DNA from 3 places in the Pantoea sp. SGAir0418 genome. Region 3 is predicted to be linked to each of the others. Evidence: predicted binding sites of a transcription regulator. Region 3 holds the regulator's gene; each other region holds the start of a gene.

Region 1 (8,034 bases), 770 kb from region 3:
TGGCCGCGTATTCCAGGTCAAAAAGGGGTGACGCGGAAAAAAGGCAAACGATTATCTGGCGTTTGGGGTGGCGTTTTCAACTGCTAATCACCTGGCAGGCAGGATAATGCGCAGCTCTGGCGCCATTATGGCTGGCGTTACGCTAGCGGGAGCAGGAAATCACGGAGGAAAAAGGCTGGCATTTCAGATGGTTTGCTGCGGTGCCGCGACAGCGCGTCGCGGCGTCCTGTTTCGTTGCGTTACCGCTGCGCCTCAGCCGTTATTGAACTGAATCGGGCCGCCCTGCTCCAGCGCGCGCTGCCACGCGGCGCGCTGCTGCATATTCTCCAGCCAGCGCGCCGTGGCGGGCATCTCACCCAGCGCGCCGCGCATCTGCAACGCCAGCAGCGGAAAACTCATCTGCACATCGGCAATGCTGAAGCGTGAACCGGCAAAAAAGCGCTGCTGGCTCAGATGCTGCTCAATCACGCGCCCGTGGAGCGCCAGCTGCTTGTTCAGCCACGCTTTCTGAATGCCTTTACTCAGCGCCACGCCGGCCGGGCGCAGCAGCCACGGCACCGGCTTTTTACCAAGCTGAGCAAACACCAGCTTCATCATCAGCAGCGGCATCAGCGAACCTTCAGCATAGTGCAGCCAGTAACGCGCCTGAATTTGCTCCTCTTCCTCATGCAGCGCCAGCAGATGCTCGCTGTCATACTTTAGCTGCAGATATTCGAGGATGGCGCCCGATTCGGCGATCACCCGATTGCCATCGGTAATCACCGGCGATTTACCCAGCGGGTGCACTTTCTTTAATTCGTCCGGCGCCAGCAGGGTATTTTCCCGCTGATAGCGTTTGATTTGATACGGCACCGCCAGCTCTTCCAGCAGCCACAGCACCCGATGAGAACGGGAGTTTTCCAGATGGTGAACGGTAATCATGCGCGATTCCTTGCTGCTAAGGGTTGGCATCTAGTATAGCGGATTAACGCTGCGGCTCGTCCTGTTGCGGATCGAGCAGGACCGCTCCGGAGCCCTGCTGTCCCAGACGGTCACCCGGATTGCGCAGCGGGCAGTCGCGCATCGACAGGCAGCCGCAACCAATGCAGCCGTCAAGATCGTTGCGCAGACGCGTCAGGGTTTCGATGCGTTTATCCAGCTCTTCGCGCCAGTGCTGCGTCAGCGCGTCCCACTCCTGCGTCGACATGCGCTTATTCGCCGGCACGTGCATCAGGCTGTCGCTGACCGTCGCCAGCGGAATCCCGATGCGCTGCGCAATTTTGATGATCGCCACGCGGCGCAGCACATCACGGCTGTAGCGGCGCTGATTACCGCCATTGCGCGTGCTGCTGATCAAGCCTTTGCTTTCATAAAAGTGCAGTGCCGATACCGCCACGCCGCTGCGTTTCGCCACTTCGCCCGGCGTCAGCACCGGTTTCGGGTAATTGCGTTCTTTTTTCATTTAGGGCCTTTACCTCAAGTTAACTTGAGGAATTATACTCGCACCCCAGCAAAACAGCGAATTTCAAACCAGGCGATAACCTTGCAGAAGGAACAGGCTATGATGCAACAGGAAATCATCCATTCACTGACTAACTGGATCGATCAGAATCTGGATAAAACATTGTCGATTGATGAAGTGGCGGCAAAATCGGGTTACTCGAAATGGCACCTGCAGCGTATGTTCCGTACGGTTACGAAACAAACGCTGGGTGGTTATATTCGTGAACGCCGTCTCACGCTGGCCGCCGAAGCCTTGCGTCAGACGCAGCGTCCGGTATTCGACATTGCGATGCAGTACGGCTACGACTCGCAGCAGACGTTTTCGCGCGTGTTCCGCCGTCAGTTCTCGCAAACCCCTACCGCTTATCGTCACAGCATGCGTCGCCAGGCGATGGTGCAGCGTCCGCGTCTGGTCAACTTTGACTGCAGCGAAGGCATGAACAGCTTTGCCCAGCGCACCACCGGCGAGTGCTGCCCGGTACGCTGAAGTCAGTGCGCCCCACGCGGGCGCGCCTTTCCCCTCCTCTTCACCTTCCTCCAGCCCTTTCTTTGCCTGCCATACCAGGTCTAAATTTTGTTCAAATTTTCAAATCCAGTGATATAATGTGACCCAAGTCACAGATTCAAGCTGTATGAAGACGACAGAAGGGCTTCCCTGACCTCCCTTTTCTGCCGCCAGTGATGTCCGATGAATGTCAGGGATATTACTGATCTCAAGAGGTTTTTCGCCGATGGCTACGTTAACTACCAGTCTGATCGTCATGCGTTGGGAACTGCTCAGCGCGGTAATGATGTTCTTCGCCAGCACCATGAAAATTAAATTGCGTCAGAACAGCCACCACGTGATGGCGCTGATGTGCGGCGGCGTGGGCGTAGCGATGTCATGCTGGTTTGTTACCGGTCTGCTCGGCATTACGCTGAGCATGGAAAACGTGCATAACTTTATGTCCATCACCAAAGAAGCGTTTATTCAGGTGATGAGCCAGACACCAGCCGACTGGCCAATGCCGTAAACGCGGCGCATAAAAAACCCCGCTAAGCGGGGTTTTTTATTTTGCTGTGTGATTTCAAATTTTCTTCAATACGGCTGGAAGTGGCACTTCCGGCACCGTGACGTCCGATCTCTGCGTATCGCGACGATCCTGAATCCACATATCACCCATCATCTGATTAAGTCCCCGATCCAACCCGGTGACCAGCCCGGCGCCTGGCGTGAACGTCAGCTCACCGAAGTAGATCTGTTCGCCATCGATATACCAGTCCACGCGCACATAATCGAAGTCGCTGGCCAGCGTTTTACTCAGCGCCAGCGCGTGCTGCAGCTGTGGCAGCAGCGGTGACACATCCAGCCCGGTATCACGAATTTTGTGATACGCCTCGTTAAGATTGTTGACGTAAAAGTTCATCGACAGCAGCGGATTACAGCGGTTGTAGATCACCTGCAGCACATATTCAAAATTGCCGTCGCGCTTGTTGAACATGTGAAACTTGTAATCGATCGGCGCGGTTTTGCCATCGCCGATGTACTTCTCTACCAGAATGCGCGGCTTAATATAGCGATAGTGAATCTCGCGCGCCTCGTTGGCGAAGTCGGTCTTCAGCCAGCGCTGGCAGTCGCTGATAATCTGCTGTTTTTTCAGCGCATCCGGTTCTTCCAGCAGGATCTCGACCATGTTGGAGCCGTGATTCGGCTTAATAACCGTGTTCTTCCAGCTCGGCAGCGTATGCAGTGAGTGCGGATCGCTGGTCTCATAAACCAGCGGAATCAGATACTCACTGCCCACCTTTTCGGCAATGTACTCACGCACCGAAAACTTGTCCGACAGGCGGCCATAACACTGGTAGTCGCCGTAGACGAATTTGCGATACAGCACTTTCTCATTGAACACCTTCGGCTGACGCAGGTTCGGCAGCTTACGGAATTTGTGAAAGTAGTAGATGCGATCCTGGTAAGCCCAGGGCATCTTTTTGATGAAATACTGTACGCTTCTTCTGAGTTCGTCTTTCAACCTGATCATATCTGACCTCATTTGTAGGTTTTGTAGTTGAGTGAGGAAACCTGAATTTTTTGGATGACGCCGTTTTTGAAGAAGTAATTCATTACGGTCAGGGACAGTAACTCCGTGATGAAGACGCTCCAGGCGGCACCCATGATGCCGTAGCCCTGGATCAGCCACCACGACAGCGGCAGGCTGATGACCATCAGACAAATGATCTTCTTCAACAGATAGTTAAACCCGCCCTCTTTCACCATGTAGCGATAAGCGACGGTCCCCATTGCCGAAAAGCAGGTTGCTAACGACAGTAACGTAATGAGACTTCCGGACTGTGTGTACTCGTGACCATATAAAGCGATGATGATTTTTTCGCCGTACAAGGCGATCACCGCTAATAACAGCAATGAAACTCCCATGACATAGCCGTTCAGCCGCGCGGTGAGCTTGATCGCGGCTGCTCCACGCTCGCGGAAAATCTCCGAGAAGCAGGAAGTGATGATGGCAACCGGGATAAAAATCCAGGAAGCCGAAATGGTATTCGCGGCGGCGAACAGGCCAAGGTCGCGCGCTGAGGCGATGCCCGCGAGGAACATCTGTGCGGCTTTCACCTGCACCGAGATAAAGATGCTGGAGATGGCCAGCGGCAGGCCGGCATACATCAGGTAGCGCAGGTAGGTGGTGCGCTTGTCCTGCGGCGGTGCCAGATCCTGATGTTCGCGATAGAAATTGACGCGCTTGATGGCGTACGGCACCAGTGTGACGGCCACAATCGAGGCGGTGAGCCACAGTGGATTGAGATGCAGCCAGGCGATGGTGAAGCTCATGGCAAAGCCCAGCAGCAAGCCGGCCGAGTTAGCAATGGTATTGAGCCGCGACGCCAGCCGCGCATTGTTATAAACGCTGAAGGTGTCCTGGGTGACAAACACCGACGAGATAAACGAGGCCAGTGCAAACGCAAGGAAGTTTTCCTGCATGTTGTACCAGACCCAAATCAACACCGGGATTGATGTCAGCAACAGCAGCACCAGGCGCATGGTCCGCGCCACGGTCATCAGCCGCAGGCCTTTCGGCGCACTTTTGCTGATGCGCTTGAACAGGATGGTTTCGGTACCAAAAATCGCCACGGTTTGCACCATGGAGAACAGCGAGGTCGAAAACGCCATTTGACCAAACACCGTTGGGCCAAAGGATTTTGCCACGTAGGAGGTCACAAATATGACGCCGAATACCGAGACGATCTTCTCAGACATCATCCAGGCGGCATTAGACATTACGCTCAATTTCATTGACTGGTCCTTAGTATTACGTACAGCAACTGCTTTTCGGTACAACGTCCTTGAAATGAATTAACAAGCGCTCAGTGGGCCTGACACAATTTAATAACTTCAAACCAGGCTGGTCCGAAAAATGAGACTCGCGTCAGAGTTTAGCGATTAAATTCAGGAAAATTCCGATTAAACCTGGTGCGAAGCCCGATGGATGTAAACGATTTCAACCCGAATTCAGGACAAAAGTTCACAGGCATATCCTGAGTTTTTTGCAAGCAGGCTATGCCGAATTTCCAATGATTGTCGTATTTTTCTGCATTTGGGATGGAATGAATCTATATCAAAAACCCAGCACCAGGAAGGCGTTCAATGGCATTCAGAATAAAATAAGATTTATCCCATGATGATATTTATTCTAAATAACTTAATTTAACCCTCGCAATTCTAATCGCGCACTTTAATACTGCATTAATACCGTTTTTGCAGTACCAGATATTAATACAGTAATTCTCATCCACTAATTGATAAGAAAGGTAAGAGCATTTATGAGAAAGTCACGATATAGCGAAGAGCAAATCACAAATGCCATTAAAGCTTCTGAAACGGGAGTGAAAGTCAGGGAGATTTGTGAGGAGCTGGGCATTTCCGAGGCCACCTTCTATAGCTGGAAGAAGAAGTTCTCCGGGCTTTCTTCAGAGGAGGGTCGCAAAATCAAGGAGTTGGAGGATAAACTGCAGAACCTTACGCGCGAGCTGCAGACCCTGAGCTCCGACAAGGAGATGCTGCAAAGCGTGCTGAAAAACTTCTTCACTACGAATGAAAAGCGTCAGGCGGTCAACTTCCTGCAAACCACTTTCGACATCGGTACCCGTCGCAGCTGTCGTTTACTGGATATTAGCCGTAGCGTTTATCATTACCCTTCCGGTTCCGATAATCGCTAATACCATTGAGGCCGATGTTATATGACTTAATGCTGAGATTTGTTCTTACCAGAAGAGATGAAGATCATTAAATTCGGCATTCGCTACATAACAATTCGAACCACTTTTTCCTGATGAATGCCATCACGGAATCACTTCCTTTTTTGCGGTAAAATTGATTCACACCAGCAAAAGCCTCGCGTTTCAAGCCATTTAGACTTAGCCCAATCTCATTTTGGTGAGATTGGTGCTTAGTCTATTACTTCACGATTACTAATAATCAGACCTGATCACAGACAATTCTGTTAAGCGTTAATGAACAACACGGTGTAACCGCTCACACATTGGCTCAGTTTTAAACTGGATCTGGCCGCTGCGTTTATGATCGCTTTGACGATCAGCGCTAGTCGGTTAACTCTTAAACCACACCAGGAATACTCCGGTTCAAAAACGTTATGATGTTTAAACTATAAAGCCGAAAAACGGTTATCCACGGTAAATACTGCGCTTAAATCCATCGTCATCTTTAATCTTTTTTTCTGGCAGCTGTTGGGAATCATTCTTAACAATGCCGGTAACGCTTAAGGCTAAGGTGGCTTCTCACGCTGGTATTTCAGTGCCACAGCCGGGTAAAAATCCGATTGGCGGAGAGTTTTTTACGCGCTAAACCGGCGAATTGTTGCCCGATATGCGCTTTTTTTATCCCTCCGGAACGCTAAAAGGCACCCAGAGTCGACCTTTTACCGTGCTGACGGCAGGAAGTTTTATAGCGGAAGAGAATGAAAACCGGGCGGCTGTAGCGCTCGTCGGTTATATAGCGTGCGCGTGGCGGCCAGTATCAGGTCACTGAGGCGGGATTATCGGCTGGTCAAATTCCTAAAATATCAGGGGAAAGCGCTGCTTAGTGGATCACTCAGCAGCGAGGCAGGGTTAAGGAAGTGCGGTCAAGCGCTGCGGTTTAATGCGCATGGCATAGATCACGCCAACAATCAGACAGCCGATACCGATGCTGGTGAGCAACGGTGGCCAGCTCTGGCGGTAAATAAAGGTCCACAGCAGGCCAGAGAGCGTTTCGAATACGATGAGCGGCCCCATCACCACCGTTGGCAAACGCTGACTGGCGGCATTCCAGCACAGCGCCGCCAGCCATGAGCAGAACAAACCAATCGCCAGCATCAGCCAGATAAAACGCGCCGGCTGCGGGCCGAACGGCAAAGCGAAATCGGGCTGCTGCCAGTGAATCTGCAGGCTCACCAGCCCATAAAACACCAGCGCCAGCGGCAATGTCACCAGCCCCTGCGCGGTGGCCCAGCTCGACGGTTTATGCTGAGGGTGTTCGCGCAGCCAGCGCGCATTGCGCAGCGGATACCAGGTCCAGCACACCACTGCCAGCACCGCCAGCAGCAGGCCACTCAGGTAGCCCCAGAGATCAAATGCCGGCCCCTGCCCGTGCAGTTCCGCCGCGTTAACGCAGCCCAGCCCGGCAGCAATGATGACCAGCGCGGGCATCAGCCGGCGCCATGGCAGGCGCCCTTCGAGATGGCCGTAACAGAGGTTAGCGGTGACGGTGATCACCACCGGCAGCGTGCCGATGATCATGGTTGATACCGGTGCGCCGGTGCGCTGAATCGCACTGGCGAGGCAGGCGTAATAGAGCAGATTGCCCACCAGCGACAGCTTCACCGCCTCCGTCCAGTCCGGGCGCGTCAGCTGTTTTAGCCGGCGCCGGCTGAGCCACGCCAGCGGCAGCACCACCAGACCAAAGGCAACATAGCGACCCGCCGATTGCAACGTGCCCGGATAATCGGGTATCAGCAGCGGCCCGACAAAAATCATGCCCCACATCAGCCCCGCCGCGAGGGCAAACACTATTCCTGCAAACATACACCTTTCCTTTATCTTTAATCCGCCACAGTGTGGCGCAGGAAAAGGTGAAAGGCTTGTAGCAGATTGCGGTTAACGTCCGCTGAACACCTGCTTTTGATAGCGTCCCGGCGTGATGCCGTAGCGATGGGCAAACGCCCGCGTCAGATGCGCCTGGTCGGTGAGGCCAACCGCCGCCGCCACACTGGCGGCGCTCTCGCCCTGCGCCAGCCGCTGTTTGGCTTCGAACAGGCGGAAGGCCATCAGCATTTGATGGGGAGTGACGTGAAAGTGTTGTTTGAAACTGCGCAGAAAATGCCACGGCGACAGCGATACCAGCGCCGCCAGCTCCTCCAGCCGCACCGGCTCTGCCAGGTTATCGCGCAGCCAGGCTTTTACCACATCAAAGCGGTGGGCGCCTTCGCGCGGCCGCGCGACGCCCTGCTGCGCCAGCGGACGCAGCCACTCCAGCAGATCCAGCAAAGCGCCCTGCCGCTCCAGCGC
Region 2 (8,034 bases), 1.6 Mb from region 3:
TGGATTCTCAGCCTCAGGCTGAAGCGGATGAGAGCCGCAACAAAGCCCGCGCGGTATTGCGCGCCATCGCTACTGCCCATCACTGCAAGGAGATTTTCTGATGGCCGATATCCTGCTGCTCGATAATATCGACTCCTTTACCTACAACCTCGTTGATCAGCTGCGTACCTTTGGCCACAACGTGGTGATTTACCGCAACAACGTCCCGGCAGAAGTGCTGATCGACCGCCTGCAGCAGATGGAAAACCCGGTGCTGATGCTCTCACCCGGCCCTGGCGCACCCAAAGATGCCGGCTGCATGCCGCAGCTGTTACAGGCGCTGCGCGGTCAGCTGCCGATCATTGGTATCTGTCTCGGCCATCAGGCCATCGTCGAAGCTTACGGCGGGCACGTCGGCCAGGCGGGCGAAATTCTGCACGGCAAAGCCTCCGCCATTACCCATGATGGCGAGGCGATGTTTACCGGCCTCAGCAACCCGCTGCCGGTGGCGCGTTACCACTCGCTGGTGGGCAGCAATACGCCGGCGGAACTGACGGTTAACGCCAGCTACAACGGCATGGTGATGGCGGTGCGTCACGAAACGGACCGCGTGTGCGGCTTCCAGTTCCATCCCGAGTCGATTCTCACCACGCAGGGCGCACGTCTGCTGGAGCAAACACTGGCCTGGGCGCTGGCGAAATAACAGGGAGATGATGATGCAAACTATTCTGGAAAAACTGTATCAGGCGCAAACGCTGAGCCAGGCCGAGAGCCACCAGCTGTTCAGCGCGATTATTACCGGACAGCTGGAGCCGACGCAGCTGGCAGCGGCGCTGATCGCCATGAAAGTACGTGGCGAGCGCCCGGAAGAGATCGCCGGTGCCGCCTCCGCGCTGCTGGCCGATGCCAGACCGTTCCCACGTCCGGACTATACTTTTGCCGATATCGTTGGCACCGGCGGTGATGGCAGCAACAGTATTAATATTTCCACGGCCAGCGCCTTTGTCGCCGCCACCTGCGGGCTGAAAGTGGCTAAGCACGGTAATCGCAGCGTCTCCAGCAAATCCGGATCTTCCGATCTGCTGGCCGCTTTCGGTATCAATCTCGACATGCCGGCACAGCAGGCACGGCAGGCGCTGGACGATCTCAACGTCTGTTTCCTGTTTGCGCCGCAATATCACAGCGGTTTCCGCCACGCGATGCCGGTGCGCCAGCAGCTGAAAACCCGCACGCTGTTTAACGTGCTGGGTCCGCTGATTAACCCGGCGCGCCCACCGCTGGCGGTGATTGGCGTCTACAGTCCGGAACTGGTGCTGCCCATCGCCCAGACGCTGAAAGTGCTGGGCTACCAGCGTGCTGCCGTGGTGCACGGTGGCGGCATGGATGAAGTGGCGCTGCACAGTGCGACCCAGGTCGCTGAGCTGCGTGACGGCGAGATCACCAGCTACCAGCTGACGCCGGAAGACTTTGGCTTCAGCTTCCAGCCGAAAGAGGCGCTGGCCGGCGGCACACCGGAAGAAAACCGTGACATTCTGACGCGTTTGCTCCAGGGTAAAGGCCAGCTCGCTCACGAGCAGGCCGTTGCGGTAAATGTCGCAATGTTGCTGAAAGTATTCGGAAATGAAGATTTGCGCGATAACGCTGAGCGCGCCATGGCTGCCATTCGCAGCGGTCAGGCGTACGAGCGCGTTGTGGCACTGGCAGCGAGAGGATGAGATGAGTATCAAGGGCACCGTATTAGAGAAAATTGTGCAGGATAAAGCCCTGTGGGTTGAAGCACGTAAATCGCAGCAGCCGCTGGCCTCCTTCCAGAACGATCTGCAGCCGGCGGAGCGTCATTTTTACGAGGCGCTGCGTGGCACGCGCACCGTCTTCATTCTGGAGTGTAAAAAAGCCTCCCCGTCGAAAGGGCTGATTCGCGCCGATTTTGATCCCGCGACTATCGCCGGCATCTACCGCCATTACGCCTCTGCGGTGTCAGTGCTGACCGATGAGAAATATTTCCAGGGCAGTTTTGATTTCCTGCCGGTGGTCAGCGCCGCCATCACGCAGCCGGTGCTGTGCAAAGACTTTATTATTGATCCCTACCAGATTTACCTGGCGCGCCATTATCAGGCCGATGCCATTCTGCTGATGCTGTCCGTACTGGATGATGAGCAGTACCGTCAGCTGGCTGCGGTGGCGCACAGCCTGAAAATGGGCGTGCTGACCGAAGTCAGTAACGAAGAAGAGCTGGAGCGCGCTATCGCGCTGGAAGCTAAAGTGGTCGGCATCAACAACCGCGATCTGCGTGATTTGTCGATTGACCTGAATCGCACGCGTCAGCTGGCCCCGCGTCTTAGCCATGGCGTCACCGTGATCAGCGAGTCTGGCATCCATAATTACGCCCAGGTGCGCGAGCTGAGCCATTTTGCCAACGGCTTTTTAATTGGCTCGGCGCTGATGGAAGAGCACGACCTCGACGCCGGTGTGCGCCGCGTACTGCTGGGCGATAACAAGGTATGCGGCCTGACCCGCCCGGAAGATGCGCAGGCCGCGCATCAGGCTGGCGCGCTGTATGGCGGCGTGATCTTTGCCGCCGGTTCGCCGCGCCAGGTTAACGAGGCGCAGGCGCAGGCGATGATCGCCGCTGCGCCGCTGAAGTATGTCGGCGTGTTCCGCAATCAGGCTATCAGTGACGTTGTCACGTTAGCGACGCGTTTATCGCTTGCGGCCGTCCAGCTGCACGGCGACGAAGACAAAGCCTACGTCGCGGAATTGCGCCAGGCGCTGCCGGCCAGCGTGCGCATCTGGAAGGCACTGAGCATTAAAGATCGGTTGCCGCCACGCGACTGGCCGCACGTTGATCGCTACGTGCTGGATAATGGCCAGGGTGGCAGCGGTCAGCGCTTTGACTGGTCGCTGCTGCAGGGTGAAGACCTGGCTGATGTGCTGCTGGCCGGTGGCCTGAGCGCCGATAACTGCGTCGAAGCTGCTCAGCTCGGCTGCGCCGGCCTCGACTTCAACTCCGGCGTGGAGTCCGCGCCGGGCATCAAAGATGCCAGCAAAGTCGCGGCGGTATTCCGCACGCTGCGCGCCTATTAATTGCGTCTGCCCGCCTGCGGGCGGGCCGGATAAGGAAGAGGACACGATGACGACATTACTTAATCCCTACTTTGGCGAGTTCGGCGGCCAGTATGTGCCGCAGATTTTGATGCCAGCACTGCGTCAGCTGGAAACGGCCTTTGTTGAAGCACAGCGCGATCCGGCGTTTCAGGCTGAATTTACTGACCTGCTGAAAAACTACGCCGGTCGCCCGACGGCCCTGACGCTGTGCAGTAACCTGACCAAAGGCAGCAAAACCCGCCTGTACCTGAAGCGCGAAGACCTGCTGCACGGCGGCGCACACAAAACTAACCAGGTGCTGGGCCAGGCGCTGCTGGCAAAACGCATGGGCAAAAACGAGATCATCGCGGAGACCGGCGCCGGTCAGCACGGCGTGGCGTCGGCACTGGCGTGTGCCCTGCTCGGCATGAAATGCCGTATTTACATGGGCGCGAAAGACGTTGAGCGTCAGTCACCCAACGTGTTCCGTATGCGGCTGATGGGCGCAGAGGTGATTCCGGTACACAGCGGCTCGGCCACGCTGAAAGATGCCTGTAACGAGGCGCTGCGCGACTGGTCCGGCAGCTACGAAACCGCGCACTACATGCTCGGCACTGCCGCAGGCCCGCATCCGTTCCCGACCATTGTGCGTGAATTCCAGCGCATGATTGGCGAAGAGACCAAAGCGCAGATTCTGGAAAAAGAGGGTCGCCTGCCGGATGCAGTACTGGCGTGCGTCGGCGGCGGTTCTAACGCCATCGGCATGTTTGCGGACTTCATCGAAGAGAGCAGCGTGCGCCTGATCGGCGTGGAGCCTGCGGGTCACGGTATTGACACCGGTGAGCACGGTGCGCCGCTCAAGCACGGTCGCGTCGGCATCTATTTCGGCATGAAGGCGCCGATGATGCAGACCGAAGAGGGACAGATCGAAGAGTCCTACTCCATCTCTGCCGGTCTCGATTTCCCGTCGGTCGGTCCGCAGCATGCGCACCTGAACAGCACCGGCCGCGCTGACTACGTGTCAATCACGGATGATGAAGCGCTGGATGCCTTTAAAACGCTGTGTCGTGCCGAAGGCATCATTCCGGCACTGGAGTCATCGCACGCGCTGGCGTATGCGCTGAAGATGATCCGCGAAAACCCGGACAAAGAGCAGCTGCTGGTGGTGAACCTTTCCGGCCGCGGCGACAAAGACATCTTTACCGTTCACGATATTCTGAAAGCTAAGGGAGAGATCTGATGGAGCGTTATAATCAGCTGTTTCAACGTCTGTCCGCGAAACAGGAAGGCGCGTTTGTGCCCTTCGTCACCCTTGGCGATCCGTCGCCGGCGCTGTCGCTGAAAATTATTGATGCGCTGGTCGCGGGCGGTGCGGATGCGCTGGAGCTGGGCATTCCGTTCTCCGATCCGCTGGCCGATGGCCCGACGATTCAGGGCGCTACGCTGCGTGCCTTTGCCGCCGGCACCACCGTGGCGCAGTGTTTTGAAATGCTGGCCACCGTGCGCCAGAAATACCCCGATCTGCCGATTGGCCTGCTGATGTACGCCAACCTGGTGTTCAGCAGAGGTATCGACAACTTCTACGCGCAGTGCGCTGCGGTCGGCGTTGACTCGGTGCTGGTGGCAGACGTGCCGGTGGAAGAGTCGGCCCCGTTCCGCCAGGCGGCGATGCGTCACAACATTGCGCCGATCTTTATCTGTCCGCCCAACGCGGATGACGATCTGCTGCGCGAAATCGCCTCGCACGGCCGTGGCTACACCTATCTGCTGTCACGCGCCGGCGTTACCGGTGCGGAAAATCGCGCCAGCCTGCCGCTGCATCATCTGATCGAGAAGCTGCGCGAATATCATGCTGCGCCGCCGCTGCAGGGCTTCGGCATCTCTGAGCCGGGTCAGGTGAAAGAGGCCGTTGCCGCCGGAGCCGCCGGAGCCATCTCCGGCTCGGCCATCGTGAAAATCATTGAGCGTAATCAGAACGACCCAACGGCGCTGCTCAGCGAACTGCAAACGTTCGTCAGCGATCTCAAAGCGGCTACCCGCTAAGTTGGCACGGCCCTGCACTGGCTGCGGGGCCCTTCTTACTTCTTACCCCTTTTTTCTCCCCTGCGACAAACTTTTTCATCGCGCCTGAGTTGCCGAAATGCGAGGCACGGCCCACACTTAAGCGTGCCGTCACGTTACGGTGCACCACCATCTATGACAGGGAGATAACCAATGAAATTGTTCAAAGTCGTTGCGGGTTTTTTAGTGGCTGCAGTGATGGCGCTCACCTTAAGTGCCTGTGCACCAACAGCAACAAAGGAAGGGACCGGCGGTTACATCGATGACACGGTCATTACCACCAAAGTGAAGGCACAGCTGCTGAATGACGAGGCGCTGAAATCGACAGAAATTAACGTTGAGACCTTCAAAGGGAAAGTACAGCTGAGCGGCTTTGTCAGCTCGCCGCAGATGGCCAACCGTGCGGTTGCGGTAACGCGTAACGTGGCGGGGGTAAAATCCGTCGTCAACAATATGCAGATTAAGTAACTAAACGGGCGACCTGCGGGTCGCCCTTTTTCTTTCTGGTGTAAAAATCAGAAACGGTAGCCCGCGCCAAAGAAGAACACCCACGGATCGATGCGGGTATTGATATTCTGCTGTTCGCCCGCCGCTTTGAATTTCACCTCGGTATCGATGTCCATGTACCACAATGACGCGTTGAGCATCCAGTCGCGGTTGATCTGATAATCCAGCCCGACCTGACCCGCCACGCCCCAGGAGTCTTTCACGCTCAAATCGCTCAGCTGCGCATCCTGCCCGGTCTGGTTGAACTTCGCATCGTAGAAGGTGGTGTAGTTGATCCCGACACCAACGTAAGGGCGCAGCGCGCTTTGGCTGTCGAAAAAGTAGTACTGCGCCATCAGGGTGGGCGGCAGCTGACGCACGGTAGCGAGGTTACCGGTCGGGCCAAGTCCCACTTTGTGGCGGAACGGCGTGGCCGCCAGCAGCTCAACGCCGATATTGTCGGTCGCCATCCAGGTAAACGTCAGACCCAGCTGGGTATCATTACTGACGCTGAAGCCGCCCATACCCAGCACATTATCAGAGCCTTCGGTCGGACGAACGGTCGCGCTACCGGCGCGCACAAAAAAATCACCGGCCTGGTGAGCCAGTGCCAGTTGCGGGATCGCCAGCGCCAGCAGCAGCGCGCATTTAGCCAGTTTCATAATCACTCCTTTGCCGGAAAACAGGGTATTGAGGTTAATCGCGGCACAAGATTTACCCCTTTTTTGCGAAAAGATCATCAGCATCAATTCAAATTAATCACTTATAAAACAATGAATTGATTCAGATCAATTTTGCCTTTACAAGCGGACATAAAAATCCTGTTGCCGCCATGACACGGCGTGATTATGTTGCTATTCCCCTTTTGTGATTTTGGTTCGAAGCCTCAGGAGTGGCGGGCGATCAGATGAGCGATTTACTTAACCCCTGTATGACCTGTGGCGCCTGCTGCGCCCATTTTCGCGTTTCTTTTTACTGGGCCGAAGCCGACGACGGCGGTGGCGTGGTGCCGGTTGAACTGACAGAACCCCTGAGCCTGATGATGCGCAACATGCGCGGCACCAACGATCGTTCTCCGCGCTGCGTGGCGCTGCAGGGCGAAATTGGCGGCTGTGTATCCTGTGGTATTTATGCGCAGCGGCCGTCACCGTGCCGGGAGTTCGCCATGTCCGGCGAAAATGGCGTGCCGAATGACGCCTGCGATCGCGCGCGGGCGCGCTATGGTTTACCCGCGCTTTTTCACCCTTCTTTACCTGAGATGACAGAAAGTTATGGGATTCCGGGTGCCAGCCTGCCTGCAGAACATGTACAATCGCCGGGTTAATTAACCCGGTTCCTTCAAGGAGTGTACATGTCTATCACGGCAAGCTCGTTATACCGTGACACAGGAAATTTTCTGCGCCATCAGCTGGTCACCATCGTGCTGATGGCGTTGCTGACCTCGTTTATTACCGTGATTGTTGGCCACGCCCTGACGCCGGGCGAGGATCAGTTATCCCTGCTCAGCCAGACCGACAGTAGCGCCTCATCGCTGTTTGAAATCGTCCAGAACATGTCACCGGATCAGCAACGCATTCTGCTGCGCGCCTCTGCCGCCGGCACTTTTGCTGCCCTGATTGGCAACACGCTGCTGCTGGGCGGCATGCTGTGCCTGCTGCCGATGGTATCCAGTGGACAGCGCGTCAGCGCGCTGCGCGCGATTGGCGCCTCTGCGCCGCTGCTGCCGAAACTGCTGGTGCAGACCTTCCTGATCACCCTGCTGGTTCAGCTGGGCTTTATGGTACTGATGGTGCCGGGTGTGATTCTGGCGATTCTGCTGTCGCTGGCGCCGGTGATGCTGGCAAGTGAAAAAATGGGCATTTTCAGTGCGATGCGCGCCAGTATGCGTCTGGCCTGGAAGAACATTAAGGTGATCGCCCCGGCAATTATTCTGTGGCTGCTGGCGAAAATTGCGCTGATGTTCTTCTTCTCCTCGCTGACCGTGCTGCCTGCTAATATCGCTTCGGTGGTGCTCAACGCGCTGGGCAACCTGGTATCAGCCATACTGATTATCTATTTGTACCGGCTGTATATGCTGTTACGTTAAGCGTTACGGCGCCCGCGGCGGCGCCGTAACTCAACGCTCCTGCCCCTGACTGGAAACGCTATGAAGCAGTTACTCGATTTTCTTCCCCTGGTAGTTTTCTTTATTTTCTACAAGCTGTACGACATTTTCGTCGCCTCCGGCGCGCTGGTGGTGGCGACCGGTATCGCGCTGGTGGTCAGCTGGGTGCTGTACCGCAAGCTGGAAAAGATGACCATTTTCACCTTTGTGCTGGTTGCGGTGTTCGGCACCCTGACCTATGTGTTCCACAACGATGAATTCATCAAGTGGAAAGTCACGGTGATTTACTCGCTGTTCGCGCTGGCGCTGCTGTACAGCCA
Region 3 (8,034 bases):
GTATCCATCATGCGTGGCAGCAGGAACTGCGCGCCATTCAGTGACAGCAGCTGCAGCGAATACACCGCCGTCACCGTAAAGCCAATCATCGACCAGCCATAATATTTACGCGTGATCAGATAGCTGGCGAGCGTGATGACCAGCATGGTCAGCAGGGCAATCGACTCCGGAACAGCAAAGCGCAGCGACGCCGCGGCGATCAGCAAGCCGGCGAAGGTGCCGAGCGCCCGGTGCTGAATGCGCACGCGCGTGGCGCTGTAGCCGTTCTGGCTGACAAACATGATGGTCATCAGAATCCAGTAAGGCTTGGGAATATTGAAGAACAGCGCCAGCGCGCTGCCGAACATTAGCATCACCGCGAAGCGCGCCGCCGTCCGCAGCGCGGCAGATTTCAGCGACAGGTAGCTGCGCAGCGCCGGCAGCAGCGGCAGGCGGCGCTGGCGATCGGCCATCAGGTCGCGGGTGTACAGTGGCTTCTGCGTGCGCAGCACGCGGGCGATGCGGCTGAAATGGTAGAGGCAGAAATTACCGACCGGATTATCCGGGTGCTGCCGGGCAATTTTCTCCAGCGCGCCGAGCGGCTTCTCCATGTGGAAGCGTTCCGGCAGCTGGTGATAGAGAATGGCATCGGCCAGCACGCGCAGCCGTGCCGAAATGATTTTCGCGTTCCAGCGGATCACCGCCTCGGCGTGGCTCTGCTCCACCAGCTTTTGCACCTCTTCCGGCTGGTGCAGGCTGACCGAGATATGTTCCTGCAGATCGAGCGCGACCTGGAAAGCGCGCGTCAGGCGTTTATGGCTGTTATCACGGCTGGCGGACAGCATATGCATCTGCTGGTAGCAGGTGGTGATCAGATCGACCGCTTTCTGCTGGCGCGCCAGTAGCGGCGGCAGCGCTTTTTCCGGATCGGTCAGCTGCGTCAGCAGGGTGTATTTGGCGTCGCAGTAATCGGCCAGCTCGCGGTACAGCAGGCTGAGGGTCTCGCGCATCGGCTGCTCTTTCCACAGCCAGAACCAGAACCAGTTAAACAGCCCGTACCACAGCGTCCCGCCGATATACAGCAGCGGCGGGACCCACATCGGCATACGGCCGACGAGGCTTAAGGTAAAGATGGCGGCGATCAGCGTGCCGGGCAGCAAACGACCATGCAGCGGGCTGATTTCACCGGTCACGCCCACCAGCAGCGGCAACACCAGCAGAATCAGCGGCAGCGGCACAGCGTAAGCCGTGAGGTACTGAATCAGAAAACTGCCGCTGGCGAACAGTGCGCCGCCGACAATCAGCCGTTTGAAGAACCGCTTGTGTGGCGTATCCAGACCGGCGATGTTGCAGCAGGCCGGCACCAGGGAGAACAGCAGCCCTTTTTGCAGATCGCCAAACAGCCAGCCGAGCGCCACAGGCAGGCACAGCACCAGCGTTTGCCGCAGCGCATAGTTAACTTCCGGATGATAGATGATTCGACGCCACATCAGCTCATCGTAAACAGAAACGGCGCGATGTTGCCATCACGCCGTAGGTGAGAAGAAATCAGCGGGTGCCGTAAACGACGATGGTTTTGCCGTGTGCAGAGATCAGGTTCTGATCTTCCAGCATTTTCAGGATACGACCCACGGTTTCGCGTGAGCAGCCCACGATCTGACCAATCTCCTGACGGGTGATTTTGATCTGCATACCGTCCGGGTGGGTCATGGCATCAGGCTGTTTCGCCAGGTTGAGCAGCGTTTGCGCGATACGGCCGGTCACATCGAGGAAGGCAAGGTTGCCGACTTTTTCAGATGTTACCTGCAGGCGACGCGCCATCTGCGCCGACAGGCGCATTAAAATATCCGGATTGACCTGAATCAGCTGACGGAATTTTTTGTAGGAAATTTCAGCCACTTCGCAGGCGGTTTTCGCACGTACCCAGGCGCTACGCTCCTGGCCCTCTTCAAACAGGCCGAGCTCACCGATGAAATCCCCCTGATTGAGGTAGGAGAGAATCATCTCTTTGCCTTCTTCATCTTTAATCAGTACCGCGACGGAACCTTTCACGATGTAGTACAGCGTTTCCGCTTTCTCACCCTGATGGATGAGGGTGCTTTTGGATGGATATTTGTGAATATGGCAATGGGACAGGAACCATTCGAGTGTAGGGTCTGTTTGCGGTTTGCCGAGAACCATTCGCTATTATCCTCTGTTGTAATCGTGCCCAAAATACAGGGGGCAGTTTTCCCTGTCAGGCGGTGAAATCGTCCAGCGTTTCCCGTGAGGGACAGTTATTCGGGGGTGGATTCGTAAGCGATGCTTTTGATTCGTCCCGCTTTCGTCTTTCGTGACGAAAATATTTTCAGCACTGTTTGTAGCATAGCTTTTGCAACCTGTCTCCTGTTGTCTCGCTTCAGCAGGTGGGGGATGCGTCTGCATTGCTGTTTGTCAGGTGAAAGCGTACTCTGGCGGCAAAACCGCCGCTTCAGGAGAAAGAATAATGCAGGCACGAGTGAAATGGGTGGAAGGGCTGACCTTTCTCGGAGAATCCTCATCCGGTCATCAGGTATTAATGGACGGCAATTCCGGTGATAAAGCGCCCAGCCCGATGGAGATGGTGTTGATGGCTGCGGGCGGCTGCAGCGCGATTGACGTGGTGTCGATTCTGCAAAAGGGGCGCAACGATGTCGCCGATTGTGAAGTCAAACTGACCTCGGAACGCCGCGAAGAAGCGCCACGCATTTTTACGCATATCAATCTGCATTTTATTGTCAGCGGCAAAGCGCTGAGCGATAAAGCGGTAGCGCGCGCGGTGGATCTGTCCGCGGAGAAGTACTGCTCGGTCGCGATCATGCTGGGCAAGGGCGTCGAGATAACGCACAGCTACGAAGTGGTGGAGCTGTAATCCAGCCGGGAGCGCGGCCCTGCGCTCCCGATCTCAGTTCCTCACGGCGAAACTGGCGTATTAGCCTGCGCTATTCAATACGTTTTCCTTCAATCAACCGCTGCACCAGCGGCGTCATGATCAACTCCATCGCCAGTCCCATCTTGCCGCCCGGCACCACCAGCGTATTCATGTGGGAAATAAACGAGCCCTGGATCATCGCCAGTAAATAAGGAAAAGCGATGCCCTCCAGGCCGCGAAAATGGATCACCACAAAGCTCTCATCCAGCGACGGGATTTCACGCGCGGCAAACGGGTTCGAGGTATCCACGGTCGGCACGCGCTGGAAGTTGAGGTGCGTGCGGGAAAACTGCGGCGTGATGTAGTTGATGTAGTCTTCCATCGAACGCACCACCGAATCCATCACCGCTTCGCGCGAATGGCCGCGCTCGCTGGTGTCGCGTACCAGTTTCTGAATCCACTCCAGATTAACAATCGGTACCACGCCAACCAGCAGATCGACGTGTTCAGCCACGTTATGCTGCTGCGTCACCACGCCGCCGTGCAGGCCTTCATAGAACAGCACATCGGTGTTTTCCGGCAGCGGCTGCCAGGGTGTAAACGTGCCCGGCACCTGATTCCACGGCACCGCTTCATCGTAGGTGTGCAGATATTTGCGCGACTGGCCGAGTCCGCTCTGACCATAGTCGCGGAAAGTCTGCTCCAGCAGGCCGAAGTCGTTGGCTTCCGGGCCAAAGTAGCTGATGTGACGCCCGAGGTCGCGCGCCTTACGAATCGCCATGTCCATTTCCGGACGGGTATAGCGATGGAAACTGTCGCCTTCTACTTCCGCCGCGTGCAGATCCAGCTGCTGGAAAATTTTACGGAAGGCGAGACTGGTGGTGGTGGTTCCGGCGCCGCTGGAACCGGTAACGGCTATGACTGGATGCCTGGCTGACATAACAGCGCTCCCTGTGAAGTCCGGCGATGAGCATTGTTAACACGAATTGCCGCCTGACGCATTAGCCGCGAAATTCACGCCGCGGCATAATATTGACCGATTCATGCAATTCTGACCACACCAGTACCACCTCGCCCTGCTCGAGCTGGCGGCGCACGTCGGCCACTTTCTGCGTCAGGCTGCGCTCCTGCTCGCCATAATCGGTGCCTTCACGCAGCACAAAACTTTCTATCAGGTTTTCCAGCGTTGTCGGGTCGAGTTCTTGCCAGGGAATAATCACAGTTACATATCCAGATAAGTTGAGAGCCAGTCCGGCACGCGCTGCTCCAGCCACATTTTGGGTCGCAGCAGGCTGCCGCCCACGAAGCCGACGTGACCGCCTTGCTGCGTCAGCTGATACTCAATTGTGGCAGACAACTGCTGCGGCTGCGGGATCACCGCATCGGTCATAAAGGGATCATCTTTAGCATGGATGATCAGCAGCGGCTTGCGCACGCCGGTCAGCAATGGCATGGCGCTGGCGCGCTGATAATAGTCGCGCGCATCAATAAAACCGTGGGCGCGGGCGGTAATCGCATCATCAAACTCACGCAGCCGGCGGAAGGCGCGCAGCTGCGTCAGATCGACCGGCAGCGTGCCCGGCCAGGCGCGCAGTTTGCGCGTGGCGTTTTTCTTCAGCTGGGTCAGCAGGTAGTGCTGATAAAAGCGTGAAAAGCCCACGTCCAGCTTCTGGCTGCACGGCTCCAGCGCCAGCGGCGCGGAAATGGCGACCGCGGCATCCAGCGGGGCCGACGTGCCCTGCAGCCCCAGCAGACAGGCCAGCATATTGCCGCCAAGCGAAACGCCGACCGCGGCAGTCGGCACCGTGCCCCATTCGCGCTGCAGCCAGTGCAGAAAATAGGTCGCATCTTCAGTTTCACCGGAGTGATAGATGCGCTGCAGACGGTTAGGCTCGCCGCTGCAGCCGCGGAAGTGCATGATCACCGCCAGCCAGCCGCGCGCCTGACACGCCTGCATCAGCCCATGGGCATACGGGCTGCGGAAACTGCCTTCCAGCCCGTGGAACAGCACCATACGCGGCTTGTGACGTGCCTGTGCCGGATCTTCGCTCCACGCCAGATCGACGAAGTCGCCGTCCGGCAGATCGAGGCGCTGCCAGTGCGGGCGCAGCGTGACGCGCCGGCGCAGCAGGCGCGGCAGCAGCGTTTGCAGATGCGCATTGCCGAAGCCGCGCAGCGGGGTAAAGCGCTCGCCGCTCGGGCGATCAAAATAGCCTGGGATAGTACTTGTCTGATGCATAACTCGCTGATAGCTTCGATGGGTTGTTCGCTTTTCTGGGTGAGGAGCACCCGAATATACATGGAACTGAGTCTTTTTTTATCAATGCTGGGCTTTCTCTGGGTCGCGGCCATCACGCCAGGGCCCAATAATATGTTACTTACCGCCTCAGGTGCTAATTTTGGCTTCCTGCGCACCTTTCCACTGCTGATTGGTATCATGATTGGCATGCAGGTGATGTTGCTGATGGTGGCGTTTGGCATCGGCAGCCTGATTCTGCTCTATCCCTCACTGCATCTGGTACTGAAAGTGGCCGGTAGCCTCTATTTGCTGTGGCTGGCGTGGAAAATTGCCACCGCCGAATACGAAACGCTGGAGACCGACGATGCCAGCGTGAAGCAGATGCCTTTCTGGCAGGGCGGGTTACTGCAACTGATCAACCCGAAAGCCTGGCTGATGGCGCTGGGTGCGGTCGCCAGCTTCAGCCTTGCCGGCAGCGCCTATCTGCATTCCGTGGTGGCGATCAGCCTCGGCATGGCGCTGGTGAACGTGGTTTCCGGCGTGATCTGGATGGGTTTCGGCTCGCTGATTGGCCGCCTGCTGCGCAGCCCGCGCGCGTGGAAAATCTTCAACCTCGCCATGGGTGCGCTAACCGCAGCCTGCGTGCTGTTGATCTGGCACTGAGTCAGCTGGAGGCGCGCTCAATGCGCGTCCACGGCAGCACTTCATGCACCACTGCCGCCTGACGCTGGCGGATGCGTGCCAGCAGCAGCTGCACGCTGCGGGCACCCATCTGGTTCATCGGCTGGGCAATGGTGGTCAGCGGCGGGTTGATGCTGCTGGTGAACGGAATGCCGTCAAAGCCGACCACCGCCAGATCCTCTGGCACGCGCAGTCCGGCTTCCAGAGCAGCGTGAATCACGCCAACCGCCAGCACGTCCGATACCGCAAACACCGCATCCGGCCGCTCTGGCTGCGTTAGCAGTTCGCGCAGCGCCGCGCTGCCCGCTTCGCAGGAGATGTCGCTGGCGTAAGCGACGCCGTGCCAGTCAAGCCCCAGCTGCGTGATGGCGTCGCGATAGCCGCTTTCGCGCTGGTGCGAATAGAGATAGCGCATATCACAGTTGACCAGCGCAATGCGCTGACGCCCTTTGCCGGCCAGATAATGCACCGTGTCATAGGCCGCCTGACGGTTATCGATGGTGACGCTGGAGGCGTTAACCGAGGGATCGTACTCCGCACACTGCACCCACGGCGCATCACCAATCAACTCTTTCAGTCCCTGCAGACAGGCCGCGGCGTCCATGGTGATCACCCCATCCACCACTTTGCCGGCCAGCAGTGCCAGATAGGCGGTTTCGCGCCGCAGCTGTGACGCGGAATTACATAACAGGATGTGATAGCCGTGCGCTTCGGCCTCCGCCTCGATGCCCTGCACCACCCGTGAACAGAACGGATTGGTGATATCGGAAATCAGCACCAGCAACATGTTGCTTTGCGCGGTACGCAGCTGGCGCGCCAGCAGGTTGGGCTGGTATTCGCACACATTAATTGCGGCCAGCACCCGTTTACGCGTATCTGGCCGGACGCCAGGATGCTGGTTCAACACCCGTGAAACCGTGGCTTTCGACACGCCCGCGAGGCGCGCAACTTTCTCAATCGACATGGAGGCCAGTACCGCTGTAAAAGGGGGAAAAAATCAAGACGAGATCAATACCACAGTCGGCATGTGAGCGCCTGACATATTTGTTCCACACCAGCGGTTTTGTATTTGCACTTTTTGCATAGCGTTACCCGATGTTGATCTAAGAACCGATTTTTATTAGGGATAATTTTTAATTCCTTTATGAAATCATTGCTGCTGGCGACACTGCCGTCACGACTCAACATTGGGGTGCATGATGATGGCAGTAACCAAAACAATAAGCGCGGTAGCAGCCGCGTTAGCGCTGATGACCTTTCAGGCGCAGGCGGTCAATGTGACCGTGGCTTATCAGACGTCGGCGGAACCGGCCAAAGTGGCGCAGGCTGACAATACCTTTGCCAAAGAGAGCGGTGCCACGGTTGACTGGCGCAAATTCGACAGCGGCGCCAGCGTCCTGCGTGCGTTAGCCTCGGGCGATGTGCAAATTGGCAACATTGGTTCCAGCCCGCTGGCGGTGGCCGCCACGCAGCAGCTGCCGATTGAAGCTTTCCTGCTGGCTTCACAGCTGGGCAATTCTGAAGCGCTGGTGGTGAAAAAAAGCATCAGCTCGCCCAAAGATTTGATCGGCAAACGCATTGCCGTTCCCTTCATCTCCACCACCCATTACAGCCTGCTGGCCGCGCTGAAACACTGGGGCATCAAACCCACCCAGGTGCAACTGGTTAATCTGCAGCCGCCGGCGATCATTGCTGCCTGGCAGCGCGGTGATATCGACGGCGCCTATGTCTGGGCGCCCGCCGTCAATGAACTGGAGAAAGACGGCAAGGTGCTGACCGACTCGTCGCAGGTCGGGCAGTGGGGCTCACCGACCCTCGACGTCTGGGTGGTGCGCAAGGATTTTGCCCGGCAGCATCCTGAAGTGGTCACCGCTTTCGCCCGCAGCGCGATTGCCGCGCAGCAGGCTTATATCGCCAACCCGGAACAGTGGCTGCAGCAGCCGGATAATCTCAGCAAGCTGTCGCGCCTGAGCGGCGTGCCGGAAAGTGACGTCCCCGGACTGGTGAAAGGCAATACCTACCTGACGGCGCAGCAGCAGGTGGAACAGCTGGGCAAACCGGTCAACAAGGCGATTGTCGATACCGCACAGTTTCTGAAAGAGCAGGGCAAAGTGCCGGATGCCGCCAGTGACTACAGCAGCTTTGTCACCACGCGCTTTGTTGCCCCCTTAGCCAAATAACGGAGGCCTTATGCTCAGCATCACCCATCTCAACGCACGTTACGCCGGGCAACCGGCGCTGCAGG

Evidence for each region. The regulator CRP, encoded in region 3, controls carbon source genes, mostly activating them, when cyclic AMP is high. The targets are predictions, from matches to a motif close to ATGTGANNNNNNTCACAT.
Region 1: a site for CRP is predicted at 2,086-2,103, ahead of C1N84_RS16995 (YjcB family protein). Genes of this name have one in related genera too.
Region 2: a site for CRP is predicted at 6,387-6,404, ahead of ompW (outer membrane protein OmpW). Genes of this name have one in related genera too.

Annotation. Positions count from the first base shown of each region.
Region 1 is NZ_CP027911.1:3,635,536-3,643,569, forward strand. Features, by position in the region: gene C1N84_RS16980 (glutathione S-transferase family protein) at 253-921, opposite strand; gene soxR (redox-sensitive transcriptional activator SoxR) at 965-1,441, opposite strand; gene soxS (superoxide response transcriptional regulator SoxS) at 1,541-1,969, shown strand; gene C1N84_RS16995 (YjcB family protein) at 2,214-2,495, shown strand; gene C1N84_RS17000 (ATP-grasp fold amidoligase family protein) at 2,550-3,500, opposite strand; gene C1N84_RS17005 (oligosaccharide flippase family protein) at 3,509-4,765, opposite strand; gene C1N84_RS17010 (transposase) at 5,293-5,688, shown strand; gene C1N84_RS17015 (DMT family transporter) at 6,598-7,551, opposite strand; gene C1N84_RS17020 (AraC family transcriptional regulator) at 7,624-8,034, opposite strand, start outside.
Region 2 is NZ_CP027911.1:1,924,604-1,932,637, reverse strand. Features, by position in the region: gene C1N84_RS08895 (anthranilate synthase component 1) at 1-101, shown strand, start outside; partial or broken gene trpD (bifunctional anthranilate synthase glutamate amidotransferase component TrpG/anthranilate phosphoribosyltransferase TrpD) at 101-1,694, shown strand; gene trpCF (bifunctional indole-3-glycerol-phosphate synthase TrpC/phosphoribosylanthranilate isomerase TrpF) at 1,696-3,063, shown strand; gene trpB (tryptophan synthase subunit beta) at 3,110-4,303, shown strand; gene trpA (tryptophan synthase subunit alpha) at 4,303-5,106, shown strand; gene C1N84_RS08870 (BON domain-containing protein) at 5,278-5,592, shown strand; gene ompW (outer membrane protein OmpW) at 5,640-6,272, opposite strand; gene C1N84_RS08860 (YkgJ family cysteine cluster protein) at 6,518-6,934, shown strand; gene C1N84_RS08855 (YciC family protein) at 6,962-7,696, shown strand; gene C1N84_RS08850 (septation protein A) at 7,757-8,034, shown strand, end outside.
Region 3 is NZ_CP027911.1:306,794-314,827, forward strand. Features, by position in the region: gene C1N84_RS01305 (YccS/YhfK family putative transporter) at 1-1,469, opposite strand, end outside; gene crp (cAMP-activated global transcriptional regulator CRP) at 1,528-2,160, opposite strand; gene C1N84_RS01315 (OsmC family protein) at 2,465-2,869, shown strand; gene C1N84_RS01320 (phosphoribulokinase) at 2,940-3,809, opposite strand; gene C1N84_RS01325 (YheU family protein) at 3,871-4,089, opposite strand; gene C1N84_RS01330 (hydrolase) at 4,092-5,108, opposite strand; gene C1N84_RS01335 (LysE family translocator) at 5,169-5,771, shown strand; gene C1N84_RS01340 (LacI family DNA-binding transcriptional regulator) at 5,773-6,753, opposite strand; gene tauA (taurine ABC transporter substrate-binding protein) at 6,989-7,969, shown strand; gene tauB (taurine ABC transporter ATP-binding subunit) at 7,980-8,034, shown strand, end outside.